2 regions of the Undibacterium sp. Di27W genome follow, and region 2 is predicted to be linked to the other one. Evidence: predicted binding sites of a transcription regulator. Region 2 holds the regulator's gene; the other holds the start of a gene.

Region 1 (10,578 bases), on a different contig from region 2:
GTCTGGATTTGTATCGCTTACTGCTGAAAACCGAGAGCCTGGATGACGGCCCGCAATTTGTCGAAATGGTGGAATTAGCTCTCCTGGCAGGTTTGCCAGCAGAAGCCAAAACCTCAGTCGATGCTGGTTATGCCGCCAATTTGTTGGGCACAGGCAAGGAAGCAGCAAAACATAAGCAATTGCGTGACAAAGCCTATAAACAGGCTGCCGACGATATCAAGACCCTGGATGCGGGCGAGGCTTCTGCCAAGAATGCAAAAACCGGTGTGGGCTTGCTCAACATAGGCTACAACTATGTCATCAATGGTCAGCATGAAAAAGGTCTGGCATTGATGGAGCAAGGCATGGCCAAGGGTGGCCTGAAGTTTGCCGATGAAGCCAAGCTGCATCTGGGCATGGCTTACTTGCAGGCAGGTAATCGCGAGAAGGCAAAAGAAGTATTTGCTACTATCCAAAGCACAGACGGCACAGCCGACCTGGCGCGTTTGTGGTTGCTGGTTCCTGCTGCTGGAACTGCTGCTGCCCCGGCCGCTAAATAAGCTCTGGATTTAAGTTAGTTTCAAGTTTGCTTTGAAAAGCGCGGCATACCTCTGTGTATGCCGCGCTTTTTTATCTTCCGGGATTGATTTTGAACAAAAAAAAGCTGTCTTGCGCAATGCAAGACAGCTTATCAAGTTCAGGACCGCAAGCTCTGATTACGGTACTGACGGTACACCTTTGGATACTCTTTAACTACCCGGCCAAACCCCAGGTCTGGCCGAGCATGAACTGTCAACTGCGATCAGGAATGATAGGCAGACTCACCATGGCTGGTGATGTCCAGACCTTCACGTTCTTCATCTTCTGGTACACGCAGACCAACCACCAGATCCACCAGTTTGTAAGCCACGAAGGACACTACGCCTGACCAGATGATAGTAGTGCCGACTGCAGTCGCCTGTGTCATGACCTGGCCAAACATGTCATAAGGATCAGCCGACATTTTGTTGGTGATATAGTCGAATATGCCCTGGCCGCCGAGAGAAGGTGCCGCAAACACACCCGTCAGCAAGGCTCCCAGGATACCGCCTACGCCATGTACGCCAAAGACGTCGAGGGAATCATCTGCACCCAGCAAACGCTTGAGACCATTGACACCCCACAGACAGACTATGCCTGCCAGCAAACCGATGATCAGCGCACCCATAGGGCCGACGAAACCACAAGCTGGCGTAATCGCTACCAGACCGGCTACCGCACCGGACGCACCACCCAGCATGGAAGGTTTGCCTTTCGACATCCATTCACCAAACACCCAGGAAACAGTAGCTGCCGCCGTTGCCAGCAAGGTATTGATGAAGGCCAGTGCAGCCACGTCACCCGCTTCCAGCGCAGAACCGGCATTGAAACCAAACCAGCCCACCCACAACAGCGACGCACCTATCATCGTCATCGTCAGGGAGTGCGGTGCCATGGATTCTTTACCATAGCCCACGCGCTTGCCGATCAGGTAAGCACCCACCAGGCCAGCCACCGCGGCATTGATATGCACGACCGTACCACCAGCAAAATCAAGTGCGGATTTTTGCTGCAAGAAGCCGCCTTTGGCCAATTCAGTTGCTGCAGTAGCTGCATCTTTGATGGCATCAGGACCGGTCCAGAACCAGACCATGTGCGCAATAGGCAGATAGCTGAAGGTGAACCACAAGACCACGAACAACAGCACAGCAGTGAACTTTGCACGTTCTGCAAAAGCACCGATGATCAGACCGCAAGTGATGGCTGCAAAGGTCGCCTGGAAGGCCACGTAGGCAAACTCAGGAATCACCACGCCTTTGCTGAAAGTCGCTGCCGTAGCAAATGTTGCCTTGGCCGGATCCCAGATACCTTTCAGGAAAACACGGTCAAACGAACCGATGAACTTGCCACCTTCAGTGAAGGCCAGTGAGTAACCATAGATACACCACAGTACGATAATCACGGCAAAGATCATGAAGACTTGCATGAGTATGGACAGCATGTTCTTGGAGCGGACCAGGCCACCATAGAACAGGGCCAGACCAGGTATGGTCATCAGGATGACCAGCAGGGTGGCCACCATCATCCAGGCAGTGTCGCCCTTATTGGGTACAGGCGCTGGTGCGGCGGCGGCACTGGCTGCCGCAGGGTCTGCCGCTGCCGCCGGAGCAGAAGCTGGCGTCACTACCGTGATTGCAGGTGCAGCAGGTACAACTGGTACAGATGCGGCAGCCGGTACAGAAGCGCTGGCCGATGCAGTTACCGATGCCGCAGAGGCTGCTGCCGGTTCTGCCTTGGCCGAGGCATCCTGTGCCCATGCGCTAGAGCTAAAACCGACGGTGACCAGCAAGGCCGTCCCTGCCAGTATGTTCTTCAACAGTTTTTTCATGTGAACTCCCTGGTAGGCTATCAGAGTGCGTCGTTGCCGGTTTCACCGGTACGAATGCGCACAACTTGTTGCAAGTCATAGACAAAAATCTTGCCGTCACCAATCTTGCCAGTGCGGGCCGCGGTTTCTATCGCCTCGATGGCGCGGTCGAGGATGGCATCATCCACTGCTGCTTCGATTTTTGTTTTAGGCAAAAAATCGACAACATATTCAGCACCGCGATATAACTCGGTATGACCTTTTTGACGGCCAAAGCCCTTGACTTCAGTCACGGTAATCCCTTGTACGCCGATGGCAGACAAGGCTTCACGCACTTCATCAAGCTTGAAGGGTTTGATAATTGCAGTAATCAGTTTCATGCTGACCTCGGATGATTAAAATGTTTTGACTGCAGACAACAGCAATGTCGTCTTGCCTGTGAATTTGCCACCTGGTGTGACATACAACTTGCTATCGGCATTGGTACCCAGGGCAGCGATACCAAAATTGATGCCAAAGAATTCTTTATTCACACCGATTTTCCAGTCGGAATAAGAATAGGCACCATTGTTCTTGATCGTCTGGCGGCCTACATGCAAACCCAGGGTATAACCCTCAGGCAATTCAATATTTGCCCCCAGATCCAGATAACCACTGTTCTTGCTATTCACAAAACCAAACAGATTGGTGACGGAATGCGAATACTTGATATACGCTGGCCCCATGCCTACCTGGCCATAGATTTCTGTGGTGTTGGCATCGACAAAGCCCGGCACCTTGTTCAAACCATTGGATGGATAGACATAAGAAAGAATACCGACGTCATATGACACATCCTTGACGATCTCGCCTTTTTTACCGGCATACAAATCCCATTCAACATCACCACCACCGCCAGCATCCTTGGTCCACTTGATTGTCGACAACCAGGTCCCGGCATAAAAGCCGCTGGGATTGTGCACATAGTCAGCACCGCCCTGCAAAGCAGGATCAAGACGCGACTGCGAAATAGCGCGATAACGGTACTCGCTGACGACGCCTGCATTGAAGCTGACTTCATTGTCTGGCTTGGCTTCAGGCTTGGCATCTTCTGCATGGGCAAAACCACTCAGGAATGTTGTGGCTACAGCAGCGGCGATTACTAATTTTTTCATTGCGCTTCCCCCTATTGAATAAAGATTTGATTTGATATAAACCGTGGCAGAACCCGTTTTCCATGGCATGCAGGACTGCGTGCTCGTCCGAACTGCCTGTGGCGGATTCTTGAATTCTTCTTTCCCCTTCCTGTTAGCAGGAGTCGTGCCACCCATCCAGGATTAATGAAAAATTCAGCTGAAATACGAGTGACAACACTGTATTCATACGCATACAGCCAGACGTGGCGGGCATGCGGACCGGTTTTAATATTGCAGCGCAATACCAGCAATAGTGTGAGCAAGATGCGCTATCATTGCCCTATAGGTAAAATGGCAAGCGAAAAATCAAGATTGCGCACCATTTGCGGGAGATATCTAGGCCGCACAAAAAAGTGGCAAGACTTGATTTGCACCATAATTGTGCAATTACAAAATAGAGGATAAATAATGGACAAGCAAAATTTCTTTAATGACATGCAGGCTAAAATCAGCCAGGCACTGGAAAACTCACCCGCCAAAGACATAGAAAAGAATGTCAAAGCCATGATGAGCCAGGGCTTTTCCAAGCTCGACCTGGTTACGCGCGAAGAATTTGACATACAGGCACAGGTGCTGGCCAAGACCCGCGCCAAACTCGAAGCCCTGGAAGCCAGGGTAGCTGCACTGGAAGCCCCACAAAAAGACGACTAAGCAGCACGCATGTCACTCGCCGTCCTTAAAAGCCGCGCCCTGAATGGCATGGATGCGCCGCAGGTCACTGTAGAAGTGCATCTGGCCAACGGTTTACCTGCATTTACGATCGTTGGACTTCCTGAAACCGAGGTCAAGGAATCCAAGGACAGGGTCAGGGCGGCCCTGCAAAATGCCCGCTTTGAATTCCCGGCCAAGCGCATCACCGTTAACCTGGCTCCGGCAGACTTGCCAAAGGAATCTGGCCGCTTTGATTTGCCGATTGCCCTGGGCATTTTAGCGGCATCAGGACAAATCCCGGGCGATGCGCTGGAGCAATATGAATTTGCCGGTGAGCTCTCATTGTCTGGCGAGTTAAGACCGATACGCGGTGCCCTGGCCATGACATTTGCGATTTGCAAAAGCCAGCAACATACGCAACAGGAGCCCGCCTTCATTTTGCCGCGCGCCAATGCCGATGAAGCCGCCCTGGTCAGCGATGCGGCAATCTACCCGGCAGACTCGCTACTGCAGGTATGCGCCCACTTTGCGGGTGTGGATGGAGAACAGAGACTTGCACGCCACAGACCCACTTCCAGGCCGCAGCGCCCACAGTATGCTGATTTTGCCGAAGTCAAAGGCCAGCTCCAGGCCAAGCGCGCACTGGAGGTAGCTGCGGCGGGCGCGCATTCGGTACTTTTAATCGGTCCTCCAGGGACAGGTAAGTCCATGCTGGCCGCCCGCTTCCCCGGTATCTTGCCTACCATGACCGATCAGGAGGCACTGGAATCCGCCGCAGTACAATCCCTGACTTCTGGCTTTTCCATAGAGAAATGGAAAGCGCGCCCTTATCGCTCACCCCATCACACAGCCTCTGCCGTGGCCCTGGTGGGTGGTGGTGGAACACCCAGGCCAGGCGAGATTTCCCTGGCCCATCGTGGCGTCCTCTTCCTAGATGAGCTCCCTGAGTTCGATCGCAAAGTGCTGGAAGTTTTACGCGAACCGCTGGAATCTGGTCACATCACCATTTCAAGAGCGGCAAGGCAGGCGGATTTCCCGGCCCGCTTTCAGTTGATCGCAGCCATGAATCCATGTCCTTGCGGATACTTTGGCCACAGCAATGGCAAATGCCGCTGTACGCCTGACATCATCTATGAGATTACATAAGAAAAATATAAAAAGCAGAAGTACAGTATAAAAATACATAAGATAAGTAAATAAATATTAACTTAACTACATGATTTTTATAGATAATTCTTAAAATACGGAAATTTACAATTTTCTAAAAATTTATTATTTCGCTTCATTACTTTCTCAAAAAATTTCTCGTAGCAAAATCCCATGATACCAAATTGGCATACCTGGCCGACTCTCGATTCGTTAGCCAACTCGGATAAAAAAATGAAAACGAGGTTAAAAAATAAGTATAAAATAAGCAAAAATAGGTTGTCTTTATAATAATTTCGAATCAAAACTAAATGTCCAGGCAACTATCCTTTGACTTTTCGGAAGAGGTGACATTTCCTATCACGACGCCACTTCTCCCCATTCGACCCAAACCTCTTGAAGGCGAAATATTGTCGTCTTGGCTAACGCGATTGGCCTTTCACAATGGAATAGCACCAAGTCAACTTTCTTATCAACTCATTAGCACCAGTTATTTGCTAAGCATAGAAGTTGATCGAATTCCGTCTCAGCATTTATTAAAATCCATCACTGCTCACACAGGAATAAGTGAAAATGAGATACTCAAAATGGCGTTTTCAAAATACGAAGACAATATTCATTTGCGTTTTGAGAAGCATGGAAACATCCCGCACGTTATAAGCCCAGGCTACAAAAATATCAAAACTGGAGCTCTCAGAGGATTTGCTTTTTGCCCAGATTGTCTTCGAGAAGACCGGGAGCCGTATTTCAGGAAGCAATGGCGATATACATTTGTAGTATCGTGTAACAAACATGCTCGACTGCTATCCGATGAGTGCAGCAATTGTGGTTACTCTTTTATATATTTTCGGTCACTAGGGAACCGCGAAGAAAAGTATGAGAGAGACTCTATTGTGATATGTCAGCACTGCGCTTTTGACATTAGGAACACCGTCACAAAACCAACCGGCGACAAGATCATCCCATTTATTGCTGAAATACAGAGAAAACTTATCGGAGCGACTGTTAAAAGATGGAGCGTGGATTTCGACAATTTTGAGACTGTCTACCATGCAATTCCATGGTTCGCTGGCATTAAATTATTGGTTCGATTTCTGTCATCCTACGCAACGTCATCAGAGTTGATCCGAGACATCATAGATGGAAAGGGTCTGCCATTTGATCATACCGACTTTAAGACCATACTCCGATCAAATTCCCAATTTCCAGAATCATATCCAGCTCACAAGATTGTCTCAGTCGGTGTGAACTTTGAGCATAAAACCATCAACGGAAGAGCTGCGACTTTGGCGATTCTGAGCGTCATTTTAGATAATTGGCCCCAGTCAATACGGCAAGTACTACAAAATAGCACTCAATCTCAACAATATTGGGCCTTGTTGCTCAACGCTGATACTCCACACTGGATATATGAAGCTTTAAATCCTTGCATACAATTTGCTAAACTGCTGCCTTTCGAAGAAAGGGGAATGATCAAGCAATATCTCATCTCAAAAGGCTACTCAAAACCGACTCAATATCATATAAATAATTTCCACCAGACAGGCACCTTCCCTCTTTTAAATGACAAAGAAAAAAAGCAAGCCCTGCTTGAGTCTAGAGCGCGCTTCATACATAAGGATGACATAGAGAAAAAAATGAAGCGGCTTAGAAAGAAATCAACATAAACGATCTTACCCCCTCCGTTGTGGTGGATACACCTTGCATATTGCCTACGGTAAGTAGTCAGCAATAATTATGCTATACCATCATTTAATGCCTTTTATATAACAATTTTATCAATAATACTGCTATAGCAGATTTATAAATCAAGATAGTGCGGTTGTGTGTGAACTCACAATTAAGCTTTTCCCACCAGCCAGGGGCTGAAAATTTGCATCAAAGTTTCCAGTTATTTTCAATGAAAACTGCCATAGAATTTCAACGAAAGCTGCTATCAGTTTTCAAATCAAACCTGCCGGTCGCGCTGATTTCACAATTCCGCACTTTGCGTTTGCTGACTGTATTGACTCGGAAATGACTTTTTTAGTGTTGGATAGGGCAATTTGCAGAAATGGGTTCGTTACCACCAATAATTCCTACTTGAAGCCAAATTTTTTGCTTCTGAGGGGCAGATCATTTACCAATACCGATTTTTGGTGGAAGCATATTTGTAGTGTGGTGCGGGCTGAAAATTGCCTGAGACGGAAAAGCCGCTCTTTGGGCGGCTTTTCTACAACTAAGGCAATACTTGTTAGTTTGCGCTGGATTATGACCCGGCGTTTGCATTAAATTCTGTCCCACTCGTTTTAATGTCTTTTAAGGGTTAAGTTGATGTTAGTTTGGACTTTTCCTCCTTTGCGTGTTCGTTTGCTGGCTGAATTGACCCTGTCAGTTTGATCCACCTTCCACTTCCTGGCAAAGGCTGCCATCCGGTCATACCATCCCTCAAATCCCAGTTCTTTCAGATCCAAGTGAAGCTGTTTTAAGCTGCGTCGTTGCTTCCGATTTTTACCCGCTTCGGTTTTAAGCCAGTTTGAAAGCTGCAATGCATATTTGTCGATCGCACTGATTGTTTGTCGTTCCGCATAGGCTGGCTCTGTGATTTCAGAGCGCAGATAGCGTCGCGCGGATAGCGCCGAACTGTGTTGCAAGAGATGCCCAGTCGTTTGGCGATCTCCCGTAATGGGATCTGGTCACGAATGTGCCAGCGTCGAATAATACCTAGTAATGCCACGTCAATCACTCCTGCTCCCTACTCATCAAGATAAGTAGGATTGTGGGCTAAACGTGTGTCAGTTTTAGATGCAATTTATCCAGAAAAGTGGGGCACTTTTCAGTGCAAATCAACATTTCTGGCCCTACTTCAGATTAAGGCAGTGCTTTACTTCCTATTTTCTTTCAGCATATTGCAGAACATGGCTCCTTGTTCAATTGAATCGTCAAGCGCAATATGAGTATGAGGAAAATCATCGAACCAGGCTTTAGGCATATATTTTTTCGCACTTTTCTTGAAATCCGACTTCATGACTGCCATAGCGAATGACTTCATATCCGGGGCGGAAAAGCTGAATGGGCTCTCACCTGCGAAACGAATCAAATGCCAGTAGACGAACATGGAATCGAAGCCGGCCGGAAACGCGACGAAAATCGGTTTGCCTGGTAATAATTTGATCGAAGTGACTTACTGGGTCATCGCAGCTCGCAGTGACTCCAGATTCGAACGGCAAGGCACCCAGGCATCTGGTTGAGTAAGCCACCATGCCGCAGTCGTGGGGTCTGCAGAGTTATCAGACAATGTTTTCAAATTGGCGGTGTACGTTCCAATCAAATTCTTCTCGACAGTATAGGCGGCTGAGCCAAAACTAAGCATGGAGTATGCCCAGGAATTGGGCCGTTGGACGGTAGCTCGTCTACAGGTCAGAACAGGCAAATAAAAGTTTGGTCGTCGAGAGGCTGGTTTAGATAAGTATAAAAGAAACATTGGCGAAAAAAAGCATGCTGCCTTATCAATTATTATTGATAAGCAAACCTTGGAATTATTTGATGTATAGTTGATATCATATAAAATAATTTTCTACCTAGTTACTAATGAGTCTTACTTATGCAGCGAGCTCTTGAACGTTTCGGCGTTCCAGAAGAAAATCTGAAGGCAGCAAGAAAATGGGCCGAAAAGCAGAACATTGAAATTTTTCAATGCTATGTACCTACGCGCAAGGAAGTGGCTAAATTAAGTCCCAAGAAAATCACTAAAATCCTGGTGAATTGGATGTGTCACAGTCCAGTCGAAATTATCCCTAGTAAAAGCCAGATCATCGAGGTCAGGAACATCCTGCTCTCGCGTGAGGATGCAGACACACTCAGCAATGTAATAACGATGTGCAATTACTATATTGCAAACGACTAAATTTCCGTTATTTTGAAAAGTATAAAAAAAGCAGCCCAAAGGCTGCTTAAAAACGGAACCAACATCGAGGAGATGTACGCTTTAACTATAGCAGTCAGGTATTACAAATCAATGACTTATTATCGTATTTGTTGCGTAGCAAAAACAAGCGTCAGTTTTCAGACAATTCATTTCAAAAGTCACACCGAATAAGAAAATTTTTGCTATACATTCTTATATAGTCATTAACAATAAATTTTTTTGGACATTCTGCACTAAGTGTAATAACTAACGTGTAGTACTTATGTATTAGAAATAATGGCGTTTTTGAACGCCTGAGATATGGCCGTTCGATTATCGTACGATCACTTTTTCGACAATACCCAGAATGTCTATTTAAAATCGTGGCTACCCAAAATTTCATCGCGTCAATCAGGAAGTGGGCTCAAGAACATGCTTTTTTGAGATACAGCTTCACGTTTATTGTCGGATGGTCGGTTATCGTTTTTATCCTGATTATGGCCGTCTGGCGTACGCACTATTTCACGATAGAGCAGGACAAAAAATTAGTTCGATCAAATGCCCTAAAGGATGTTGCATCGCTTTCACGAGCTTATGCACGATATCTTACCCGCACGATTGAACAAATCGATCAGGTTAGTATGCATGTGAAATATGACTGGGAACATTCCAGGCACTCATTAAAGCTGGAAGAGCAACGATCCCAAGGACTATTCATCGCCCCTCAGTTTGAACTGGTCGCCATTATTGACGCTAAGGGCAAGCCAGTTACATCCACCATCCCCATCGAAAAATGGCAGGACACGACATTACGGGGGCAGTTTTTCTATCATCAAAACAATAATTCCAGTGCTATGCAGATTGGACTTCCTGCTGTTATCAACAGTTCTGGAAAGTTGGTCATACAATTTACCCGCAGATTGGAGGATGCTGATGAGGCATTCGACGGGATGGTCGTTATCTCGGTAGAGCCTTCCTATTTTTCTTCTTTTTACGACAGCCAAAGCCTGGGTAAAAGTGGCTTAATCGCTATTCTGGCAAGCGATGGCACTGTTGGCGCGTCAAGGTTAGGAGATGTTATTCCGTTTGGCGGCGGCAGCGTATTCGCGCGCGATATTCAATTCAACACGGCGGTTGGGACAGGGCATTTTTCTGGCCCATCGACCTTCATCGATCAGCAATCACGTATCTTGGGCTGGCAGAGTCTTGAAGCATTTTTTCTAACCGCTGTCGTCGGCTTGGATGAACAAGAGTTGTTTGGCAACTATGAAGCCATTTGGGCTCAAGCAAAAAAGACTGCTGCCACCACAACAATCGCATTGCTTCTATTTGGCTCAATTGCCATATTTTCATCA
Region 2 (10,578 bases):
CATGGTCACGACGCGGTAGCCTTCCATCGCTGCCTGCAATGCGCAGATAGGATCGATTTCAGTTACCCATACCTGGGCAGACAAAGCACGCATGGCTTGTGCAGAGCCCTTGCCTACATCACCGTAACCGGCGATAACAGCAACCTTGCCAGCGATCATGACGTCCGTTGCACGCTTGATGCCATCGACCAGGGATTCACGGCAGCCATACAGGTTGTCGAACTTGGACTTGGTGACGGAATCATTGACGTTGATAGCTGGGAAAGCCAGCTTGCCATCTTTGTGCATCTGGTACAGGCGATGTACACCTGTGGTTGTTTCTTCTGTCACGCCCTTGATTTCTGCCAGGCGTTTGGAGTACCAGGTAGCATCAATCGCCAGGTGTTTTTTGATCGCATTGAACAGACAGATTTCTTCTTCTGAACCTGGATTGGCCAGCACAGAAATATCTGTTTCAGCACGTGTACCCAGATGCAGCAGCAAAGTAGCATCGCCACCATCATCAAGGATCATATTGGAATAGCCGCCGTCTTTCCATTCGAAAATACGGTGGGTGAAATCCCAGTACTCATCCAGGTTTTCGCCTTTGAAAGCAAACACTGGTGTGCCGCCAGCAGCAATCGCTGCAGCTGCGTGATCTTGTGTGGAGTAGATATTGCAAGATGCCCAGCGCACTTCTGCACCCAGGGCCAGCAATGTTTCGATCAACACCGCAGTCTGGATAGTCATGTGCAGGGAACCGGTGATACGCGCACCTTTCAGAGGCTGGGTAGCCGCGAATTCTTCACGGATCGCCATCAGGCCTGGCATTTCTGTTTCAGCAATGCGGATTTCCTTGCGGCCCCAGTCAGCCAGACTCAGGTCAGCAACGAAAAAATCTTGGGAAGTATTGGATGTGTTTGTTACGACGGCGTTCATCACGCCCTCCTTTCTGATGAAAAAAGTAACGTGAGCGCGGTTATGGATATCCCAAGCCTGGCAAAAACTCGTAGTTTTCGTCGCAACGCTCCTTGGAAGATTTGAAGTATAGCGCAGCTCTGGCATTTTTGCTGATTTCTTGCGCTATCAAATAAATAAGCAAAAAAATCAGCAAATTCGCTGTCAGGACTGGTTTTGCGGATGATTTAGTTGTTTTTCAAAGCAGACAGCCTCTGCCTTGCCCACATATTTGCCAAAATTGGAAATGCGGACATAGCCGTGTTTTTCATAAAAGGCAACAGCACGCTGATTGATCAGGCGGGTTTCCAGGCGTAGCTTGCGGTAACCATATTCCTTGGCGGCACTTTCCAGATGTGTCAATACGGCAAGGCCGACACCGGCCACCTGGGCATACATGCGCTTGACTTCTGCCACGCCTTCACCCATGGGGCGAAAAGCGCCGCAGCCCACTGCCTTACCATCAGCATTACGGGCCAGCACAAACAAGGCACCCGGCACGCGCACATCTTCTGCATCAAAGGAGGAACGCCCGCTGCTGCCGGTAATATCAGCCAGGCGGACACAGAGTTCATCCAGTAAAGCCACAGCCTCGGGCAAGGCCGGGTCTACATTGGCAATGTGAAACTGATGCATGTGAGTAAGTACCAGCTAAGTACCAGCCAGCCTATCAATGGCCGTCGAAATTACAAACGGTGAACAATGGCAGGCCACTGTCCTGGATAATTTTTGAACCACCCAGTTCAGGCAAGTCTACGATGACAGCACCTTCCACGACTGTCGCCCCTAGGCGTTCCAGCAATTTCTTGCCCGCCATCATGGTGCCGCCGGTGGCAATCAGGTCATCAATGAGGACGACGCGGTCACCTTTTTTACAGGCGTCGGAATGCAGCTCTACTGTGGCGCTGCCATATTCCAGCTCATATTGCTCAGACACGGTATGGAAAGGCAGTTTGCCTTTCTTGCGGATAGGCACAAAACCCAGGTTCAGCTCATAGGCCACTACAGAACCGATGATGAAGCCGCGTGCATCCAGGCCAGCCACCACATCGAGCTTTTCATCCATGTAGCGGTGCACAAACATATCGATCAGCACACGAAATACTTTAGGATTTTGCAACAAGGGGGTAATGTCGCGAAACATCACGCCGGCTTGTGGCCAGTTTTCCACTGTGCGTATATGTTGTTTAATGTATTCGGCCGGATTCAACATCGAGCATGTCCTTCAATTTTTAAAAATAACCCGCTATTTTAACAGCCGCTGCTCTGCTCTAGCGACTGCTTCGGAAGTTCCCCTGACGACAACCACGTCGCCATTCTGTAAAACGATGTCATCCAGATGATCCAGCCTGGCCTTGCCACGCCTTACTGCATGGATATCAACTTCCAGTTCGACCAGCTTTAACTCAGCCAGATGCTGACCAATCGCATTGGCACGCTCGGTCAAGATGACAGTATGCAGGCGTATCTGCATGCTTTCCGGGCTATCGGCAGCGTCACTGGCACCGTGGAAGAAGCCGCGCAGGGATTCATAGCGCGCGTCCCTGGCTGCCTGCACCCGGTGCACCACGCGGCGCAGAGGCACACCCAGCATGACCAGGGCATGGGATGCCAGCATCAGGCTGCCTTCCATGAGTTCTGGCACAACCTCCGTCGCACCAGCCGCCCTGAGTTTATCCAGATCCACATCATCATGGCTACGCACGATGACCGGCAAGCTGGGGTTCATTTCATTGACGAAATGCAAAATTTTCAAGGCTGACGCGGTACTGGTATAAGTCACCACCAGCGCCGAAGCGCGGTTGACACCTGCCGCCAGCAGGCTTTCTCGCCTGGCTGCGTCACCATATGAGACATTGGCACCGGCAGTTTGCGCTTCCCGCACGCGGTCGGGGTCAAGATCAAGGGCATGGTAATCGATATTTTCTTCTGCCAGTATACGTGCCAGACTTTGCCCGCTGCGGCCAAAACCGGCGATGATGACATGCTTCTTGGTGGTCATGGTACGCGCGGCGATCTGGGTCAGTGCCAGCGATTGCATCATCCATTCATTGGCAGAGAATTTCATGACGATGGCATCCGACTTGGCCAGGATGAAGGGCGAGATCAGCATGGAAATCACCATAGATGCGAGTATCAATTGCACCAGCAGGGGATCGACCAGTTGCAAGCCACCCGCCTGATTCAATAAAACGAAACCGAATTCACCCGCCTGTGCCAGACCCAGGCCAGTGCGCATGGCAACGCTGGTGGAATTGCCAAAAACCCGCGCCAAGGCGGCAATCAGCACAAACTTCAACAAGACCGGCCCGGTCAACAGCAAGAGCACCAGCCAGAAATGCTCCAGCACCAGCCTTACATTGAGCAGCATGCCTACGGTGATGAAGAACAGGCCCAGCAAGACGTCGCGGAAAGGTTTGATGTCTTCTTCCACCTGATGCCGGTATTCAGTTTCAGAAATCAGCATGCCAGCGACGAATGCCCCCAGCGCCATGGACAGGCCAGCCCTCTCGGTCAGCCAGGCTGCCCCCAGGGTAATGAACAAGAGGTTCAGCATGAACAACTCTTGCGAGCGCCGCTTGACAACGATATGGAACCAGGCGCGCATGAGTTTTTGCCCTACCACCAGCAATAACACCAGCACCAGCACAGCCTTGCCACTGGCCCAGGCCAGGGTTTGCATCAAGTCTGGCGATTTTGAGGCCAGGGCAGGCACCAGGATCAGCAGCGGCACCACGGCCAGATCCTGGAACAGCAGCACACTGATAATTTGCCGCCCGTGCAGGCTTTCCAGTTCCAGTCTTTCCGTCAGCATTTTGGAGACGATAGCAGTGGATGACATGGCCAGCGCGCCACCGAGCGCAAATGAGGCTTCCCAGCTGATCTGAAACAATTGCGGCAGCCAGCGGCTGGCAGCCCAGCCAAAGACCATGCTGGTAAAGATGGTGACCAGTACTTGCGCCATGCCCAGGCCAAACACTGCCTTGCGCATGGCCATGAGTTTGGACAGGGAAAACTCCAGCCCTATGGAAAACATCAGAAAAACCACACCGAATTCGGCCAGCTCATGGGTAACTGCACCATCTTCGGCTACCCCAAAACCATGTGGTCCTATGAAAATACCCACCACCAGATAACCCAGCATGGGCGGCAGTTGCAACATGCGGAATGCGACCACGCCCAATACGGCGGCGGCCAACAATAATAGTGTAGTGTCTAGACCTGTCATGCTGCCTATTATTGCCGATTTATAGACCTGTCATCCTGCTTTTGGGCAAACATAATTCATTACGTTACAACTGGCAAAGTTTTTGCTTTGAGGATTTCGTTTATACTTCCGGCATGAATGAACTGAATGCACCTTTAACTTTTGAACAACAAGCCAAGGCCAACGCGGCCCTCGCTGCGCAACGCGCCCTGAAACTGGCTTGTGAAACCCTGCAAATCGAGGCCGATGCCCTGCTGGCCCTGCAAAAGCGCCTGGGCAATGGCGATGCTGCCGGTTTTTCTCAGGCGGTCAGCATGTTGTTGGCATGCCACGGTAGGGTCGTGGTCTCTGGCATAGGCAAGTCTGGTCATATTGCACGCAAAATTGCTGCTACCTTTGCCTCGACTGGCACGCCCTCGTTCTTTGTCCATCCGGCTGAAGCTGCGCATGGCGACCTTGGCATGGTGACATCGCAGGATGTATTTATTGCGATTTCCTATTCCGGTGAAGCGTCTGAGCTGATGTCCATCCTGCCCATCATCAAGCGCCTGGGGGTGAAACTGATCGCCATGACAGGCAACCCGGAATCCAGCCTGGGCAAATTGGCGGATATCCATCTGAATCTGCATGTCGATAAAGAAGCCTGCCCGCTGAACCTGGCACCAACGGCCAGCACCACGGTGACCCTGGCCCTCGGCGATGCACTCGCGGTGGCAGTGCTGGATGCACGTGGTTTTCGCGAAGAAGACTTTGCCCGCTCCCACCCTGGTGGCTCCCTTGGTCGGCGCTTGCTGACGCATGTCAGGGATGTCATGCGGGTTGATGAAGCCATACCGCAAGTCGGCCCGGAAACCAGCCTGAAGACGGCACTGCTCGAAATCACCAAAAAAGGCATGGCGATGACCGCCGTGGTGGATGAACAGCAGCAGGTGCTGGGTATATTCACCGACGGCGACTTGCGCCGCCTGATGGATGGCACCCGCGACTTTACCCAATTACGCATTGCCGATGTCATGAACCATAGCCCGCGTCGCATACGTCCGGAACAATTGGCGGTAGAAGCCGTCGAAGTCATGGAAACTTACCGCATCAACCAGTTGCTGGTCGCCGACGACCAGGGCAAGCTGGTGGGTGCCTTGCATATACATGACTTGACCAGGGCCAAGGTGATTTGATGGACATAGCTTTAATAGATGCAGCAGATGCAGCGACAGCAGGAGCCAGCAAGGTCAGATTAATGATCTTTGATGTAGATGGCATACTGACCGACGGCAGCCTGTATTTTGGGCCCGAAGGTGAAATGATGAAGTGCTTCAATGTGCTGGATGGCCAGGGTATCAAGCTCTTGCAACAGGCTGGCATCATCACGGCCATCATCAGTGCCAGGCAATCCGCCATCGTCAGCAAGCGTGCTGCCGATCTGGGCATCAGCCATGTTTGCCAGGGCATCCATGACAAAAAAGCCGCGTTCCTGGAATTGCTGGCCCAGCTGGCTATTCCCGCAGAAGCCTGCGGCTTTATCGGCGACGATGTCATCGACTTGCCCATCCTGACGCGCGTGGGCTTTGCTGCCAGCGTGCCAAATGCGCATGCAGAGGTGCAACAGCGCGTGCTCTACATCACCAGGGCCAGCGGTGGCCAGGGCGCAGCACGCGAAGTTTGCGACTTCATCCTGCGTGCCCAGGGTAAATATGAACAGGCTCTACAAGCATATCTGACATGAAATCCCATTTGACCATAGACCGCTTCCGCATCTGGCTGGCCGTGATACTGCTGGGCATACTGACCCTGGGCACCATCTGGGTCATGGAAGTCATACGTCGCAATGGCGACGATGAACAAAACCGCAGCGCAGCCAGATCAGCACCTGATTACTATGTAGAGAAATTCAATTTCATACGCCTGTCGAATAATGGCAAGGCCAATTACCATATTACTGGTGACAGCCTGGTACATCTGCCGCGTAACGACAATATAGAAATCAAGCATCCGCAGATCAACAGCTTTGATCAGGACCGGCCACCCTTGCATCTGCGGGCCGACCTGGCCGTGGTGTCGCAAAAATCCAATGTCATCACACCCAAGCGTGAGCATGATGAAGTGCATTTATATGACAATGTCAGCATGGAAAGGCCAGAGGGCCTGAGTTCGCAATTCGTGCATGTGGAATCGGATTATCTATTGCTATTGCCAGATGATGATGTTGTCAAGACCGATAAGCCCATCACCATCACCACCGGTAAATCGACATCGACCGCAACCGGTATGCTGGCCAATAACTCTACCCAACACCTGGCCCTGTTAAGCAAAGTCCGCATCCTGCTCAAGAAGCGTGAAGCGGTGAATGCAGTTAAAACCAAATAATTGAGAAAGCGATCATCTCCATGACACTTACTAAATTCGGCATTACCCATTTATTCGGCCTGGCCTGCCTGGGCCTGGTCAGTGCAACTGCATATGCAGAAAAAGCCGACAGCAACAAGGAAACCGTCATCGAAGCCGGTTATGGCGAGAGCGATGGCAAGACCAGCGTGCGCAGATTATCCAAGGGTGTCGCCCTGGTGCGTGGCACTCTGAATGTCAAGGCAGAAAATGCCGTCGTCACCGAGGCGCCGAATGGTGATCAATTTGTAGTACTGACTGGTGGCAGCAATCGCAAAGTCACCTTCCGCCAAAAGCGCGATGGCGGACCTGATCTGTGGGTAGATGGCGAAGCTGAACGTGCGGAATACAATCAAAGCACGGAAATCGTCAAATTCTTTTCCAAGGCCAAGGTACGCTATCTGGAAGGCACTAAAGTCACCCAGGAACAGGCTGGCGAATACCTGTCTTATGACAGCAAGAATGAAGTCTTTGTAGGCACTAACTCCACCAGTGGCCAGTTTGTAGAAGGTTCGGGCAGCCTGAAAATCATCTTGCAACCAAAACCAGAAAAACAGGCTAATTAAGATGACAGCACAGTCAGGCAGCACCTTGCTGGTCAAGGGTTTGCAAAAACGTTATGGTGCACGCCAGGTCGTGCGCGATGTTTCCCTGCTATTGAAAAGTGGTGAAGTGGTGGGTTTGCTGGGGCCGAATGGTGCAGGCAAAACCACTTCTTTCTACATGATCGTTGGTCTGGTACCTTCCGATGCTGGCGATATCATTATTGATGATGTCAATATCTCGCAACTGCCCATCCATGAGCGCGCCGTGCTCGGCCTGTCTTACCTTCCGCAGGAAGCATCAGTGTTCCGCAAGTTGACGGTAGAAGACAATATCCGTGCGGTACTGGAATTGCAAAAAGACAGCGATGGCAAATTCCTCGGCAGCAAGAAAATCGAGCAAAGGCTGAATGCCTTGCTGGCAGATTTGCAAATAGAAAAAATACGCGAGAGCCAGGCTTTGTCACTGTCAGGTGGTGAACGCCGCCGCGTCGAGATTGCCCGTGCACTGGCCACCAATCCACGCTTTGTCTTGCTGGATGAGCCCTTTGCCGGCGTTGATCCTATCGCTGTCATCGAAATCCAGCGTATCGTCCGCTTCCTCAAGGAACGCGGCATAGGCGTTTTGATCACCGATCATAATGTGCGCGAAACCCTGGGCATCTGCGATCACGCTTACATCATCAATCAAGGCGCGGTACTTGCCAGCGGCAAGCCTGACGACATCATACAAAATGAATCTGTACGTCGCGTTTATCTCGGAGAACACTTCCGGATGTGACGGGAATCATCATGAAACAAAGCCTGCAACTACGTACCTCACAACATCTGGCCTTAACGCCGCAATTGCAGCAATCAATACGATTATTGCAGTTATCGACTTTGGAATTGCATCAGGAGCTGGAGACGCTGCTGACCGATAATCCCATGCTGGAACGCGTCGATGATCCACTCGACCATGCGGTTCGCCTGCTGGCCGATGGTGCCATCAATACAACAAGTACCTCGGCTGACGCAGGCATGGAAGCACCTGCGCAAAGAGAAGAAAGCGATAAATCCACCGAGCCAGCCGCTGCCGATGCCGAAACGGTCATCAGCAATGACAGCACCAGCTCCAGCGAAGAAGACTGGGGCTTTGATGATGTGCAGCATGGCAGCAAATCTGGTGATGATGAAGATGGCCGTCCACAACTGGGAGCAGCCCACATCACCCTGCGTGAACATCTACTGGAGCAAATGCGCCTGAACCTGCGTGAGCCGCGTGACCGTGCCCTGGTCGAACTGATGATAGATGCGCTGGACAGCAATGGTTACCTGACTGAAACCCTGGATGAAATACATGCCAGTTTGCCATTGGAACTCTGTGTAGAAGCAGAAGAACTGGCCTTTGCCCTGAATATGCTGCAAAGCTTTGACCCGGCTGGTGTCGGTGCGCGCAGCCCTTCAGAATGCCTGGCCCTGCAAATCAGGCGCATGCCCAAAGTGGCTTTTGTCACACGCAGACTGGCATTGCAAATTGTTGAAACACAACTGGCTTTATTTGCACAAAGAGACTTCACCAAACTCAAGAAAATTCTCGACTGCGATGATGAAGATTTGCGCGATGCACAAACCATCATACGCCTGTGCCAGCCACGGCCTGGCATTGCCTTTGCCGCCGATGAATCAGATTATGTGGTGCCGGATGTGATCGTCAGAAAGTCTGGCAATGGCTGGCAAGTCATGCTGAATCAGGATGTCATGCCCAGGCTGCGAGTCAGCAGCGTGTATGCCAATATCATGAAGCAAAACCGTGGTGAAGCTGGCCTGGGTGCGCAATTGCAGGAAGCCCGCTGGCTCATCAAAAATATGCGGCAACGCTTTGACACTATTTTGCGCGTTGCACAAGCGATAGTTGAAAGGCAACGCAATTTTTTCACCCATGGTGCCGTTGCCATGCGACCCCTTGTTTTGCGCGAAATTGCTGATACACTAGGATTACACGAGAGCACTATCTCACGTGTGACAACCCAAAAATACATGTTGACCCCACATGGCATGTTTGAGTTGAAGTACTTTTTCGGCAGCCATGTCGCGACGGAAACAGGGGGTGAAGCATCTTCCACCGCGATACGTGCACTCATCAAGCAGTTGATAGGAGCAGAAGACCAGAAAAGCCCACTCTCTGATAGCAAAATTGCAGACATGCTGGGTGAACAGGGCATGGTAATTGCCCGGCGGACAGTTGCCAAATACCGTGAAGCCCTGAAAATCCCCCCAGTCAGTTTGCGTAAATCTTTGTAAGTAGTCCTTGTAATCACGGTTTGAATTGCTATATATGATTTAGCTCAAGGCAAATAAATGCCAAGAGTGTATCGTTACAGCAAGCAACATCACTATAGGAGCACAGTATGAATCTCACCATCAGTGGACACCACGTCGAAGTAACTCCTGCAATTCGTGAATATGTACATACCAAACTAGAACGTATCAGGCGACATTTCGACCAGGTCATTGATATCGCCGTCATCCTGACGGTGGACAAGCTCCGGGAAAAGGAAAAACGACACAAAGCCGACATTAATTTGCATATCAGCGGTAAAGATATCCACGTTGAAAGTCTGGCGCATGATCTTTATGCAGCAATCGATGCACTGGTAGACAAACTTGATCGCCAGGTCATCAAGCACAAAGATAAAATGCAAGACCATCAGCACGACGCCATCAAGCACATACCTGATCCGGCATCGGCTTCATAAGACCCCGGTCCTTACCCTAACAGGTTGTGGACATCCAAAACAAGGACGCTAAAGGCGTCCTTTTTGTTGGGTGAGTGGTTTTGAAATAAATAATATTTCTCAATCTATTCAGTTGATTGCCATATGGCAATCCGTACACGTATTAACGTCATTCCAGCGTGCTTTTGGCTGGAATCCAGCGGCGTTCGGTGTATGCCACGAAGTTTATTCACGCCAGAATCGTAAGACTTTGCGAGCTGGATTTTGAAATACCTGCATTCGTATTTGAAGATTGCTCGCCGGTGATAGACCGGCGGCTACTCCCTTTTCTTGCTCGCCAAGAAAAGGAAGCAAAAGAAGGCGACCCAGGCGTCGTCGCCCCTGCGGGGTTCCCGTTTATGCAGTACAAAAAATGGGAAGGCCCGAAACTCGCCTGCGGCTCAGACAGCGGTCCTTCTCTTTCCATTTTCTGTACTGCACAAACGGCGCCGACACATGGGAACTGCCGAAAGTCAAAAACAACCCCAAAGTCAAACCCAACGGCAACGAGCATGCCGTCCTTACTCTATTTCCTCATAAACATATACACCCCGTGACGCCCAAGCCTGACAAAGTTAAAATAGCAGCTTCATCCCCTACACTGCATAGTCCATCATGAGCGAATTTGTCCTCACCTCCGTCAAGAACAATATAGGCTATATCACCCTTGACAGACCCAAAGCCTTGAACTCGCTGTCTCTCGATATGGTGCGAGCATTGACGGCGACCTTGCTGGCCTGGCAGGATGATCAAA

What was found. The regulator sigma-54, encoded in region 2, starts transcription at its own class of promoters, with help from an activator protein. The targets are predictions, from matches to a motif close to TGGCANGNAANCTGCTTT.
Region 1: a site for sigma-54 is predicted at 3,653-3,670, ahead of ACO0LF_RS19470 (TorF family putative porin). Genes of this name have one in related genera too.

Annotation. Positions count from the first base shown of each region.
Region 1 covers NZ_JBMPOS010000010.1:140-10,717, reverse strand. The annotation lists gene ACO0LF_RS19485 (tetratricopeptide repeat protein) at 1-539, shown strand, start outside; gene ACO0LF_RS19480 (ammonium transporter) at 782-2,386, opposite strand; gene glnK (P-II family nitrogen regulator) at 2,407-2,745, opposite strand; gene ACO0LF_RS19470 (TorF family putative porin) at 2,761-3,519, opposite strand; gene ACO0LF_RS19465 (accessory factor UbiK family protein) at 3,949-4,191, shown strand; partial or broken gene ACO0LF_RS19460 (YifB family Mg chelatase-like AAA ATPase) at 4,201-5,322, shown strand; gene ACO0LF_RS19455 (TniQ family protein) at 5,649-7,004, shown strand; gene ACO0LF_RS19450 (hypothetical protein) at 7,626-7,970, opposite strand; gene ACO0LF_RS19445 (hypothetical protein) at 8,201-8,434, opposite strand; gene ACO0LF_RS19440 (hypothetical protein) at 8,433-8,567, shown strand; gene ACO0LF_RS19435 (hypothetical protein) at 8,921-9,223, shown strand; partial or broken gene ACO0LF_RS19430 (hypothetical protein) at 9,607-10,578, shown strand, end outside.
Region 2 covers NZ_JBMPOS010000012.1:86,149-96,726, forward strand. The annotation lists gene ahcY (adenosylhomocysteinase) at 1-918, opposite strand, end outside; S-adenosyl-L-homocysteine riboswitch at 944-1,018, opposite strand; gene ACO0LF_RS22180 (GNAT family N-acetyltransferase) at 1,102-1,572, opposite strand; gene ACO0LF_RS22185 (adenine phosphoribosyltransferase) at 1,607-2,149, opposite strand; gene ACO0LF_RS22190 (monovalent cation:proton antiporter-2 (CPA2) family protein) at 2,183-4,165, opposite strand; gene ACO0LF_RS22195 (KpsF/GutQ family sugar-phosphate isomerase) at 4,279-5,319, shown strand; gene ACO0LF_RS22200 (KdsC family phosphatase) at 5,319-5,867, shown strand; gene lptC (LPS export ABC transporter periplasmic protein LptC) at 5,864-6,508, shown strand; gene lptA (lipopolysaccharide transport periplasmic protein LptA) at 6,529-7,092, shown strand; gene lptB (LPS export ABC transporter ATP-binding protein) at 7,094-7,849, shown strand; gene ACO0LF_RS22220 (RNA polymerase factor sigma-54) at 7,861-9,351, shown strand; gene hpf (ribosome hibernation-promoting factor, HPF/YfiA family) at 9,459-9,806, shown strand; gene ACO0LF_RS22230 (enoyl-CoA hydratase/isomerase family protein) at 10,440-10,578, shown strand, end outside.